Regions from separate parts of the Marinococcus tarijensis genome, predicted to be linked through region 2. Evidence: predicted binding sites of a transcription regulator. Region 2 holds the regulator's gene; each other region holds the start of a gene.
The links. Region 2 encodes Rex, which represses fermentation and respiration genes when NADH is low (regulators of the CRP and FNR family bind a similar motif). Its sites were predicted from a motif close to TTGTGAAATATTTCACAA; they were not measured.
Positions count from the first base shown of each region.

Region 1: the regulator Rex is predicted to act here: its motif matches at 1,984-2,001, upstream of fadX (fatty acid degradation protein FadX).
Region 3: the regulator Rex is predicted to act here: its motif matches at 1,916-1,933, upstream of ACTTK7_RS03060 (L-lactate dehydrogenase).

Region 1 is NZ_JBQOJA010000016.1:58,614-62,884, reverse strand. It holds gene fadD (long-chain-fatty-acid--CoA ligase FadD) at 1-291, opposite strand, end outside; gene fadX (fatty acid degradation protein FadX) at 281-1,879, opposite strand; gene ACTTK7_RS10575 (DUF1538 domain-containing protein) at 3,175-3,867, shown strand; gene ACTTK7_RS10570 (DUF1538 domain-containing protein) at 3,864-4,271, shown strand, end outside.
Region 2 is NZ_JBQOJA010000001.1:230,913-235,183, reverse strand. It holds gene tsaD (tRNA (adenosine(37)-N6)-threonylcarbamoyltransferase complex transferase subunit TsaD) at 1-117, shown strand, start outside; gene ACTTK7_RS01150 (ABC-F family ATP-binding cassette domain-containing protein) at 165-2,105, opposite strand; gene ACTTK7_RS01145 (redox-sensing transcriptional repressor Rex) at 2,276-2,923, shown strand; gene ACTTK7_RS01140 (DUF4305 domain-containing protein) at 2,992-3,180, opposite strand; gene ACTTK7_RS01135 (lysostaphin resistance A-like protein) at 3,182-3,907, opposite strand; gene groES (co-chaperone GroES) at 4,257-4,271, shown strand, end outside.
Region 3 is NZ_JBQOJA010000004.1:465-4,735, reverse strand. It holds gene ACTTK7_RS03065 (SEC-C metal-binding domain-containing protein) at 1-739, opposite strand, end outside; gene ACTTK7_RS03060 (L-lactate dehydrogenase) at 891-1,853, opposite strand; gene ACTTK7_RS03055 (hypothetical protein) at 2,036-2,218, shown strand; gene ACTTK7_RS03050 (NAD(P)H-binding protein) at 2,283-3,719, shown strand; gene ACTTK7_RS03045 (STAS domain-containing protein) at 3,802-4,271, shown strand, end outside.

The DNA of each region.
Region 1 (4,271 bases), on a different contig from region 2:
ATCCGAAATGATGCTTTCAATCTCTAACGATTTCAGCCGCCAATTAATCGGCAGGAAAACGGCCCCCAGTTTAAATGAAGCAAACAACACATCCAGTATCGCAACGTCATTTGGTGCGAATATACCGATGACATCCCCGCGTTTTACTCCCTGATCCTGCAAATAATTCGCTAAATTCTCTGCCCGGATGTTTAAATCCTGATACGACCATTCTGTACCCTTTCCCGGATCAATAATTGCTGCTTTCACTCTGTCAAAATCTGATCTTGTTTTAATCCAATCATAATTCATATTTATCTTCTCCTTTATCAATATGATTCCGATGTTGGATCGATTGCTTCAATTCCCCCCAATCATTTTGATAAATATTTTGGTCCATAATTTTCAACTCGTCAGAAATAATAGGATCAAAATCCATCTTTGATAGAATATCCCTCTGTAAATCCAGCCCCGGACCGATTTCAATTAATTTTAAGCCTTCCTCCACCAAATGAAATACGGCCCGTTCAGTTACATAAAAAACCTGTTGGTTCAGTTCTCTCGAATACGCTGCGTTAAAATCTACACTTTGGACATCATTTACAAATTTATGCGAGTGGCCTTCCTGTTCAATAATCAGCTGATTATTTTCACAAGAAGACTGACTGCCCGCCACCAGGGTTCCTGAAAAAATAATAGTCTTCACAGTTTGACTTATGTCTATAAACCCGCCGCTTCCGCTCATTTTATTACCAAAACAAGAGACATTTACGTTTCCCCACCGGTCGATTTCCGCAAAGCTGAGATAGGCTATATCATGGCCGCCATGATATATAAAATCCCATGTCAGTTCATGGCGCATTCTCGCGTCCAGGTTATAGTTCATTCCAAAGCGGTCTTTACTGCCGATAATGCCTCCAAATACGCCGGTATCAATATTAAGCTGAACCAAATCCTCCGCATGTTCTTCTATCAATACATTTGGCAGCTCATTATTTATACCAAAACCAATACTGACTACATCCCCTTCACTTAAAAACTGGGCAGCCCGTCTTAAAATAATTTTACGGGAGCTGAGTTCCATAGGCTGCTCCTGTATATCACTCACCCGGTAGTGGCCTGATAAAGCAGGATCATAATAAGCCTGCATCACCTGCTTATGGTATTTGGGGTTTTCATTTATAACAACGTAATCCACGAGTTCACCGGGAATAAACACCTCATGAGGGGGAAAGCTGCCGCTTTGAACAATTTCTTTAACTTGAACAATCACCTTCCCGCCATTTTGATGGGTGGCGGCCGCTACACTGTATCCTTCTCCCAAATGGGACTCATGAGTCATAAAGATATTTCCTTTTTCGTCAGCGTAAGTTCCCCGTAAAAGAGCTGCATCAACGCCAGGAAAGTCATAGTGTAAATATTCTTCTCCCTTGATTTCTAATACAGAGACTAAGCTCCCGGTGGTGGCATCATTAACCGTTCCACCTGAATATCTAGGGTCTACGCTTGTATTTAAACCTATTTTTGTAATCATCCCCGGCGATGAAACGGAGTGATTCCGATATTGTACAGCAAGAATTCCCTGTGGAAAAAAATATGTTTCAACTTCATTATTTTTAATCGCCTCAATAGTAGCTGGTGAAGCCGTGAGTAGACTCGTTATTAACCGTTTAATCATTCCCCGCTGGACGAAAGCATCAAGATCAATCCCGCCCTCGTAATCACTTATATCATTTGCGATAATAAAAGTAAGATTATCCGGACCTCCAGTTTTATCGTACTCATCAACTATATTTTTTAATATTTCTGCTGGTAAATTTCCGACAGATAAGGCTGCAATGGAAATAGTATCTCCAGGGGTAATAATGTTTTTCAAATCATTGTATGAAATAACCTGCATGTCCCAACCTCCCTACAGTATTTATCCTGCTATACCTTCACCATAAATGTACCCCCTTCTTTATCCTCATCCTACAGTTTTAAATTTATCATTTTATACAACAAATGTAAACAGTTTCAAATTATACTCTAATAATGCTCTGAATAATAAACTAGTAGATATTGAATTGGCTTTAATCCAGACCCTGTTTCTATTATTTACAAGATGAAAGGTTTTCCAGACGATGTGGACGTGAATTCGACCTCCATCGAGATTGTTTATTTATTTTTTTGAATAATCACAATTTTTTTCGTCAAAAGTGGAACGAAACTCTGGCATGGAGCGTATATCTAGAAATCAAACGTGGTTTCAGCTTTTTCTTTTTTCCACTACGTTCATGTATACAGAACGAACTTTGCCGTGGTGCCAGAAAATACAAGTGATGATACATGCATGCGAAAGGAGAACTCAATGGGTAAATGGGCAGAACGATCAACCAGTTACTGGAAAGACGTTCGTATCGCTTTATAGATAAGCAGCTTCTTTATTATCATTTCTCTTCTATTCTTTCTGTTTCTGGATTAGCAGCTATTACTCTATTGCTGAGGGGGGAAATATGTGCGTAAAAAGAAAAAAATTATCATTTCTGCGATGCCTTTTCGTTCCTATACCAAAGAATAACAACTATTACAGCAGTACCGGAAGCGAGGGTGGCAGGTAGCTGGGTGCTCTGTCTTTAGCTACTCCCTAACCCCCGCCCCTTCAGCTGATAAAAACATTCGTCTTGTCCTTTCCCGCGACTATCATTCCCTGCAACGGGCACAAACGGTCCCCTGGAGGTTGATTTGCTCCTCGCCATTGCTCCATGTGCTCAAAGGCGAACCAGGCGCTCCCCCTTTTCGTGACGCCTGGTCCGCTCCTGTAGCCCAGGACTACCGTGCAAAAAGTCGTTTTTGGCTGTTTTTGTTTGTAAGTACCATTCTTGGAATCATCGCCCTTTTATTTATACTCTCCATAACCCCATCGCCTTCAGCCTTCACAAACTTTTTGTTCTTTTTGCTATCTATCATCGTAAGCGTTACCATCACGAGTTTTATTCGATGGTTATGGGTGCAGTTTATTCTTTCGAAAGCGAATCGTATTACTCGGGGCCCGCACCGGTAGTATATTGCTTTGTGTTCTCATCACACAGCAAGTTGGTTTCCGCAAATACTCACGAAGAATCTTTCCCTTCCTATTAACCATCTTTATGCCGCTAAAAGTAATCATAGAGTGTATATAAGTTCTTTAAAGACCACAGACGAAAGGAGGCTGAAATGCAAAGTATAAAAGATACAGTGAAAGAAGTGGTCTATGCCATTCTGCCGCTGTCATTGGTTGTTATTTTGCTGCAGGTGACCTTTATTGGGATGCCCGCCGGGATGCTTGTTCAATTTTTCGCTGGGGCGGTGATGGTCTCCCTGGGATTAATATTATTTTTATTAGGCGTGAATATTGGCTTATTGCCCATAGGGGAAATGATCGGTGCCTCCTTACCGAATATTGGTAAACCCGGATGGATTGTCATTGCTGGTTTTCTTCTTGGATTTGTAGTCACGGTAGCGGAACCGGATGTGCGGGTGCTTGCTACGCAGGTGGATCTTGTGTCCGGCGGATTGATTTCCAGTAATGTGCTGATTTATACCGTGGCGTTGGGAGTTGCCATTTTTGTGGGCCTGGCCATGCTAAGGATTTTGTTGAATATCCCCATCACCTACCTCTTGATTGGTGGGTACGGCACAGCCTTTGTCCTGGCTTCTTTTACCCCTCCCCAGTTTGTCCCCATCTCGTTTGACGCCGGAGGGGTTACGACCGGGCCCATGACCGTTCCGTTTATCCTTGCCCTGGGAGTGGGTGTTGCTTCTGTTTTAGGAGGCAAATCAGCTTCTGCGGACGGATTTGGCTTAGTGGCATTGGCTTCCATCGGACCGATCCTTGGTGTGTTAGTGCTGGGGGTGATTTTTGGATGACGATCCACCTGTTTGATGGTTTCGGCCATGTGTTATATGAAGTCACTTTTGCGCTCCTCCCTCTGTTAATGTTCTTTTTAGTATTTCAATTATTTATTTTGAAGCTTTCATTTAAGAAATTACTGGATATTTTTAAAGGGATGTTTTTAACATTTTGGGGCCTTGCCTTCTTTCTACAGGGGGTTCATATTGGGTTTCTGCCAGTTGGGGAAACGATGGGAACCACGATGGGAACCATGGAGCATCAATGGCTGCTGATTCCCATCGGGTTTGTGCTCGGTTTTGTAGCTACCTTCGCGGAACCGGCTGTCCGTATCCTGAATCATGAAGTGGAAAAGGTTTCGGGTGGGTATATTCCGCAAAGAGTCATGCTTTACACGCTTTCCATCGGCGTCGCCGTTTCG
Region 2 (4,271 bases):
CATTTATGTACCGACAATGCAGCCATGATCGGAGCTGCCGCCTATATCAACTGGAAAAAGGGAAAATTTTCAGGCATGGATTTAAACGGGGCGCCCGGCCTGCCGCTTCATACGTAACAAAAAACCCGTGCTCTCTTTTGCAGAGAACACGGGTTTTGCTGTAACTAGGAGCTGGATTCTTCGAGCTGCAGCTCTTCCCATTCCTCCATCAGCTGTTCCAATTCGCCTCTCAGTTCATTGATCGATGACTGATAGCCGGCGGCCTTTTCATGGTCTTCGTATACGTCGGGCTCGAAAAGAGCTGCTTCCTGCTCCTCGACGAGCTGTTCCTTGGCTTCAATATCCTGTTCAATCTGCTCGATGCGGCGCTGCCTTTTGCGGGCCTCGCGCTTGGCTGCTTTATCGTCTGCAAATGATGATTTAGCTGCACCGGCATCTTCAGGCTTCGGTCCTTCACGCTCAGCCTGGAGCGCCGCTTTTTCCCGTTCTTCTTCTTTCTTGAACAAATAGTAATCATAGTCCCCGATGTAGTTGCGGACATCGCCGTTCCCCATCTCGAGAATGCGTGTCGCAATCCGGTTCAGGAAATACCGGTCGTGGGAAACAAACAAAATTGTTCCCGGATAATCAATCAGAGCATCCTCAAGCACTTCCTTGCTGTCGAGATCGAGATGGTTGGTCGGCTCGTCGAGCAGCAGAAAATTCGACTTCTGAATCATCATTTTAGCGAGCGATAGGCGCGCTTTTTCGCCGCCGCTTAAGTCGGACACTTGCTTCAGCACGTCTTCACCGGTAAATAAAAACTGGCCGAGCACGGTACGAATATCCTTTTCGTTTTCGAGCGGATATTCATCCCACAGCTCCTGCAGGACAGTCTTGCCCGAATTCAGTTCAGCCTGCTGCTGGTCGTAATAGCCGAGATCCACTTTACTTCCAAGCTGAATTTGCCCCTCATCCGGCTCAAGGTCTCCCTTGATCGTTTTTAAAAAGGTACTTTTGCCCGTCCCGTTCGGTCCGATCAGCGCAATGCTCTCGCCGCGCTGGGCGCGTACATTTAAATGCTCAAATACAGGAGCCTTGTCATCAAAGCGGAAGGTAAGGTCTTCTGCCTTTAGTACATCATTGCCGCTCTGGCGGTCAATATCAAAGCGCAGGGAGGCGGATTTGCCGTCCCGCTGCGGCTTGTCGAGCTTGTCCATTTTCTCGAGCTTTTTTCTCCGGCTCTTGGCCCGTTTTGTCGTAGACGCGCGCACAATGTTTTTCTGCACGAATTCCTCAAGCTCGGCAATTTCCTTCTGCTGCTTTTCATAGGCCTGCATTTCCTGTTCAAACAGCTCGGCCCGTTTTTCCTGAAACGCACTGTAGTTGCCGTAGAACAGACGGGCTTTTTTATGAATGATTTCGTATACCTTCGTCACGATCTGGTCCAGAAAATACCGGTCGTGGGAAACGATCAGGACAGCACCCGGATAGCTGCTTAAATACTGCTCGAGCCAGCGCAGGGTATCCATATCCAGATGGTTGGTCGGCTCGTCAAGAATTAAGAGCTCCGGCTTGGCCAGGAGCAGCTTGCCGAGAGCAAGACGGGTCTTCTGGCCGCCACTCAGCGACTGCACCGGCGTGTCGAGGGAGAAGCTGCCAAAGCCAAGCCCCGCCAGCACCGTGCGGATGTCGGACTCGTAGCGGTAGCCGCCGCGTGCTTCGAATTCCTGCTGGCGCTGGTCGTAGTCTGCCATCAGCTTTTCATAGGCCCTGGCGTCGTCAATAATATCGGGCTCGGACATCTTCGCCTCCATACGACGCAGCTCAGCTTCAGCTTTTTGAAGGTGGGTAAAGACATCAAGCATTTCATCCCACATCGTTTTATCACTGTTCAAACCGGTATGCTGCTCGAGATATCCGAACGTCGTGCCCTTTGGCATCGTGATGGAGCCCGAATCATACGAGGACTCCCCGGCCAGAATTTTCAGGAGGGTGGATTTGCCGGCCCCGTTTTTGCCGACCAGGGCTACCCGCTCGCCTTCCTTTACTTCTAGTTTTATTTGATCAAGTACGGTTTCTGCCCCAAAAGACTTGGTGACAGCCGAACATTGAAGTAAAATCATATTTATATAGCTCCTTTAATAACATCTCTGATATTATCAGTGTATCGTACTTTTCCGTGAAACGCGAAACAGGATAAGTCTCGCGCATGGTAAGCGTTTCGGTACGTTTTCGTGTGGACACATGCTATACTGTCTACAGACGATGACAATACATTTAGGTGGAAATAATTATGAATACAGACCAGCAAAAAATTCCGCAGGCAACCGCAAAGCGGCTGCCCCTATATTATCGATTTCTGGAAAGCCTGTATGCAACAGGGAAAACCCGCGTTTCCTCAACCGAATTGAGTGAGGCGGTCAAGGTGGACTCGGCAACGATCCGCCGGGATTTTTCGTATTTCGGAGCGCTCGGCAAGAAAGGGTACGGCTACAATGTACAGTACCTGCTGTCGTTTTTCCGGACCACCCTGGACCAGGATGAGGCCACCGACGTAGTGCTTCTTGGTGTCGGGAACCTGGGAAGGGCGCTGCTTCGTTACAATTTCTCCAAAAATGAAAACACCCGGATTGTGGCTGCGTTTGATATCAATAAAGACATGGTCGGAGAGCAGATTGGCAACGTGCCGGTGTATCACACCGATGACCTGGCGGAAAAGCTTGAAGAGCATAACGTTTCCGTAGCAATGCTCACGGTGCCGTCCGCAGCGGCCCAGGCGACCGGAGAAAAACTGGTGGAGGCAGGCATTAGCGGCATTTTAAACTTTACCCCGGCCCGCCTGTCGGTTCCTGCAACTGTGCGCGTGCATCATATTGATCTTGCCATCGAGCTGCAGACACTCGTGTATTTTCTGAAAAACTACCCGCTGGAGAGCGAATAGGCCGACAGTGGAAAATGTATATTGATCCATTAAAAAGGGACCGCCTGAATATTGGCCGGTCCCTTTTGCTATTTCTTCTTTTTCTGCTCCGACATGAGGCGCAGGTAGTTAAAGCCCATCACGAGGTCATACGCGGCAAAGGCAGCGAGCAGAATGCTCCAGAACGACCAGGAGGACTCGCTGACAGAAAAGTACGTAAACATCAGCAGGACTCCGCCCAGCACAAAGTAAAAAAGGGCAGCGGTGGAAGCTTTCATATTACATCAACCCCTGAACAAGCAGAATAAGTGCACTCTCGGCTTCACGCATAATGCGCTCAATTTCATCCTGGAACAATACCTGAATACCGACCACAAAGGCGTTCATGATGGAGTGGACGATTATCGGCACGATGATCCGGCCGGTTTTGACATACAAATAAGCGAATACAAAGCCGATCATAGTGTAGACGAGCAGGTGGGTGAAGTCCAAATGCACAGCAGCAAATATCAGGGAGCTGATAATGGCGGCAATAAAAAAGTTTGTTCGTTTGTACAGCGAGCCGAATATAGCTTTACGGAACACGAGTTCTTCGAGAATTGGGCCGATCACAGCTACAATAATGACAAAGGCCGGCATGCTGTTGACGAGCTCGATGATCTGCGCCGTATTTTCAGAAGCCGTTTCAATACCAAGCAGGTTCTGTTCGATCAAGCCGGCAACAATCTGGCCGGCGTAGGCGAGAGCGAAGCCGATAAAAACCCAGGCAATGGAATTGGGCCATGGCATTTTTGGTTTGTTAAATGCCAACCGCTGGCCCCGTTCAGGAATCAGCAGAATCAAAATAACAATCAAAGCAACAATAAAGCTCGCAAAAATCCAGAAGTACGAAGCCTGCTGAGCGGAATCAAAGCTGCCTACAGCCACAAGGGCCGGGACGGCAACGATGCCCGACAGCTGCATAAGTACGTAAATAATAACAATGCTCCAGTAACGTGCGGCCATGGAAGGGGATCACTCCTAATCTCTCTCGGTTAAATCCAGTTTCGAACGCTCTAATTGTATCACAGGTGCCGACAGGAAGAATAAAGAGAGCGCTTGCGAATTTATGACAATTTTGAAATAGAAGGTTAATAAAACGATTAGCAGGGAATGTGAATGCAGGTGCCATCAAGCGCCGGGAAGGGAAAAGAAAGAAAAAATTTTCGCTTCCCTCTTGCAAACAAAGCCCAGGTTGATTAATATAATAATTGGGTTTAGCACTCGGGGTTAAAGAGTGCTAACAACAATGTTGTTACAGTCGTTCCCGTTACATATAACGGACGATGAAAATATTCTAAGGAGGTTGTTTTCCTTGTTAAAGCCTTTA
Region 3 (4,271 bases), on a different contig from region 2:
CGGCATTATCCTCATCCTCTGTTTCAGCGGAAGGTGAGGTGCTGTCTGCTTCCTGGTATTTCTCCTGAAGATCGTCCTTCAGTGTACGAAGCACGTCCGGCAGGTGATGCGTGATCCAGCCGGCTTTATCCGCTTCGTTATCCGGAACAGAGCCGGTAACACTTTTAATGACATCATCGCCGAAGTCCGGATGGAACGGCAGCAGGCCGAGCATTGGATACCATTTGTCCTCCACAGGAACTAAAAAGGCGAGAAATACAATGTTTTCCTGCAGGTCCCGGAAAAAGGACAGTGGTTCAATGTGGTGAACCTCCCCGCTCAGCAGGTCAGTGACCTCGTACCAGTCGTCAGTCATTTTATTCAAACGGAATAATGACAGATTATGCCCGGTCCAGTTGGAATAAAGACGCTGAAGCCGCGGGTGCTGACTGTTCTGCTCTATCTGCTGATGGATGTTCATCCATTCCCTGCGCTCGTTGCCGTGCAGTAAAAAGTCGGCAAGCGCCAGATTTTGGACAAATTTATGCCAGGCATAAGGGAAATAGTTCGGCCGGTAGACACGGCGGTAATAATGGCTGAAATCCTTCCGGCTGTCTTTGTTCGCAGCGGCTGCAAGATCCAGCTGTATGTTGGTTACTTCTTCAGTCGTATAAGCTGGCTGATTGGCGGGATCGCCGCAGCATTTTTTGTATTTTTTACCGCTGCCGCAAGGACACGGATCGTTACGTGAAATACTCATACATTCAGGCTCCTTCTCACTAGTATGTTACTATTCCTTCAAATTCTAACATACATTGCCCCGAAATGGGGAATCCGTGCGCTTCGGGGGCTGGAGACGTGAAAAAACCCTTCGCAGTGGAAGGGCTGTATTTGTATAATAAGAGACTTGTTTAATTAGCCGCCTGTCCGTTCGCATTTTCCCAAACGGTGCGGAGTGTCTCTGCGCTGTGGCGGAAGCTGCGGGCTTCCTCTTCATTCAGTGGCAGTTCGATCACTTCCCGTATCCCCTCGCGGTTAATGACGGCCGGGACACCAATGCACAGATTATTTTCTCCGTACTGGCCGTTGAGGTGGGCGCTGACAGTCAAAACACTGTTTTCGTTTTTAAGAATCGCGTTTGTAATACGGGTGAGTCCCATCGCGATGCCGTAGCTGGTGGCGCCCTTGCGCTCAATGATCTCATAGGCAGCCCCGCGGACGTCTTCAATCATGCCTTTCATTTCCTTCACATCTTTGTCCTCTTTTTCATCCGCGAGCTCTACGGCGTTTCGGCCGCCGACGTTTGCCTGGCTCCAGACGGCAAGCGACGTGTCGCCGTGTTCACCAATGATATAGGCGTGGGAGTTCTGGGCAGCAGTATCGAAATAGTCACTCAGCATAAACCGCAGGCGGGCAGTATCCAGAATTGTCCCGCTTCCAATGACCCGTTCTCTTGGAAGGCCACTGAACTGCTGGGTGGCATACGTAAGAATATCCACAGGGTTGGTAGCGATAAGGAATATTCCGTCAAAGCCGTTATTCATCACCTGACCGACGATATTTTTAAATATAGCCGTATTTTTGCCTACAAGATCGAGACGGCTTTCACCGGGTTTTTGGTTGGCACCGGCGGTAATGCAGACAATGTCGGCATCCCGGCAGTCTTCATAGGTGCCAAACCATGTTTTAGTAGGGTGCGGAGCAAAGGCTTTACCGTGATTGAGATCCATCACGTCCCCTTCGGCCTTGCGTTCATCGAGATCGATGATCACGAGCTCCTCGACGACGCCCTGATTAATTAACGAAAATGCATAGCCGCTGCCGACAGCGCCGGCTCCGACAACAACAACCCGGTGGACGTGATTTCTTTTCATATATAAAATCCCCTTTCGAATATGAATCATGTGAATGAATGAGCAATCTTTATCTATTTACATTGTGCACTATTTCACAAATTGATACAAGTACAGAAAATGGATAGTTGTGAACAAATGATGAACTTACGTGTTGGGAGGAAATCGAAACGGGAAAGGAGCAGAAGAGGGGGAATGACTCGATGGAAAATGCGTTAAAATATGCGCTGCCGACAGCTTTGACGTGGGCAGTGATTGGTCTGCTCGCCGGTCTGAATCTCGACAGAGGATGGCTGTGGGTGCTTGCTTTTGTAGTTTTTGGGTTTCTCGTCAGCTTTGTTACAGTGATAATTGCGCAGTGGATTATTTCTAAAATAAATATGTAATTAGTGGCGGAGAAATTAGGGAATGGTGTGTGTAAAGCTAATAAGCGAAAAGGAGTGTGCAAGCATGAAGGATATAAACGGCCGGAGACCGGTCATCGCTATTACTGGCGCCAGTGGATACATCGGACGAAACCTGATGAAGGAACTGAAAAAGCATGCGGATATTATTGCTCTGTCGAGAAACATAGATACAAAGGAAAACGAGGAGCATGTAACATGGCGCTCGTGTGACTTATTTTCATTAAAAGACGCGGAACAGGCACTCGAAGGAGCAGATTATGCTCTGTACTTAGTTCATTCGATGATGCCGACATCCAAGCTGACTCAGGGGCGGTTTGAGGATATGGATGTTATTCTGGCGGATAATTTCGCACGTGCCGCCGAGCAGAAGCAGGTGAAGCAGGTCGTTTATTTGAGCGGCATTATTCCTGAAGCTGACCGTCTTTCCCGCCATTTAAGCAGCCGGCTTGAGGTGGAGAAAATTCTGAAATCATACCGGACGCCTGTGACTGCTATACGGGCAGGATTAATTGTCGGCCCGCAGGGATCCTCGTTCCCTATTCTCGCAAAGCTGGTGAAGCGGCTGCCGGTCATGATTCTTCCGAAATGGACGCAGACCAAGACCCATCCGATTGCGCTTGCCGACATATTAAACAGTCTGCAGAAGAGTATCGGGGAGGAATCGCTCTATAATCGTTCCATTGATGTTGGAGGGCCGGACGTAATGACCTACCGGAAAATGATGGATATCACTTCAAAGGTCATGGGAAAAAAACGGTATGCAGTCACCGTGCCTTTTTTCACCGTGCGCCTTTCAAGACTGTGGGTGAGTGTGACTACAGGGACGCCGAAAAGCCTCGTTTATCCGCTGATTGAAAGCTTGATCCACCCAATGGTGGCTGATCCGGCAAAAAGTGTGAAGGGCATTAGTGATGGGGAAATTTCATTTCAGGAGGCCGCAGAAAACTCCCTGAAGGAAAGCAGAAAGGAGCAGTCATCCATTTTGGCACGCCTGAAGCCGTCACCTGTAGAACGGAAGGTCCGCTCGGTCCAGCGCGTCACTATTCCAAGTGGAAGAGACGCGGACTGGACGGCCCGGTATTATATCAAGTGGCTCCCGAAGCTTCTGCGCCCTTTCGTAAAGGTGGAAACGACGGATCGTTACCTGTACGGTCTGCGGCCTGCTTTCATGAAAAGAACATTTCTTGAGCTTTCCTATTCTAAAGAGCGCAGCGAAGAAGACCGGGCGCTGTACTATATTACCGGGGGGCTCCTTGCACAGGTGAATGAAGGAGAACGGGGCCGGCTGGAATTTCGTAAAATTCCTCACACGAACCAGTGCATTGTAGCGGTACATGATTATGTACCGTCTATGCCATGGTACTTTTATCAATATACCCAGGCGTTTATTCATCTTTGGATCATGAACCGCTTTAAAGCACACCTTGAAAAAGACCAGTGGACGTTACGGAGGTCCCGCCAGCTCCAGCCGGAGACATAATTTTCCCCGTTTAGCTTCACCTTTTTTAAGGAACACGGAAAAGGATATGAGTACTCTGCATACAGAAGGGAGACGGTGCCGTATGAGCACCAACCAGTTGATCCGTGACTATTTTGTCAATCACGCAGCGGAAATGGCGAATTCATGGTACGAAACGCTGGAGGAATCAGACAGGGAATCTGCTTACGCAACGACGGACCCAAAAGAAGTCGAGGAGCTGAAGGTTCAGACTTATGAATTTCATTTATATTTCTCAAGTATTTTTATCGAGGACCGGAATACATGGGAGAACACCTTTGAAGTATGGATAGACGGCATTATAAGTGATCCCAAATACTTCCGGACGAAGGATGCGCGGGTCGTCCGGGAAATGATGAGGTACCGGGAGCAGTATACAGCCTATTTGAAGCGCTTTTACGCTGAAGAGCACCCAGAGCTCTCTGCCAATATGAAGGAACAGCTTCGGGAGCTCGTAACAAACGGCATGGATCAGATTATTCTTTCCTACGTGGAAAAATCCAACCGGCTGCTCCTGCAGAAGCTGGAGGCGAA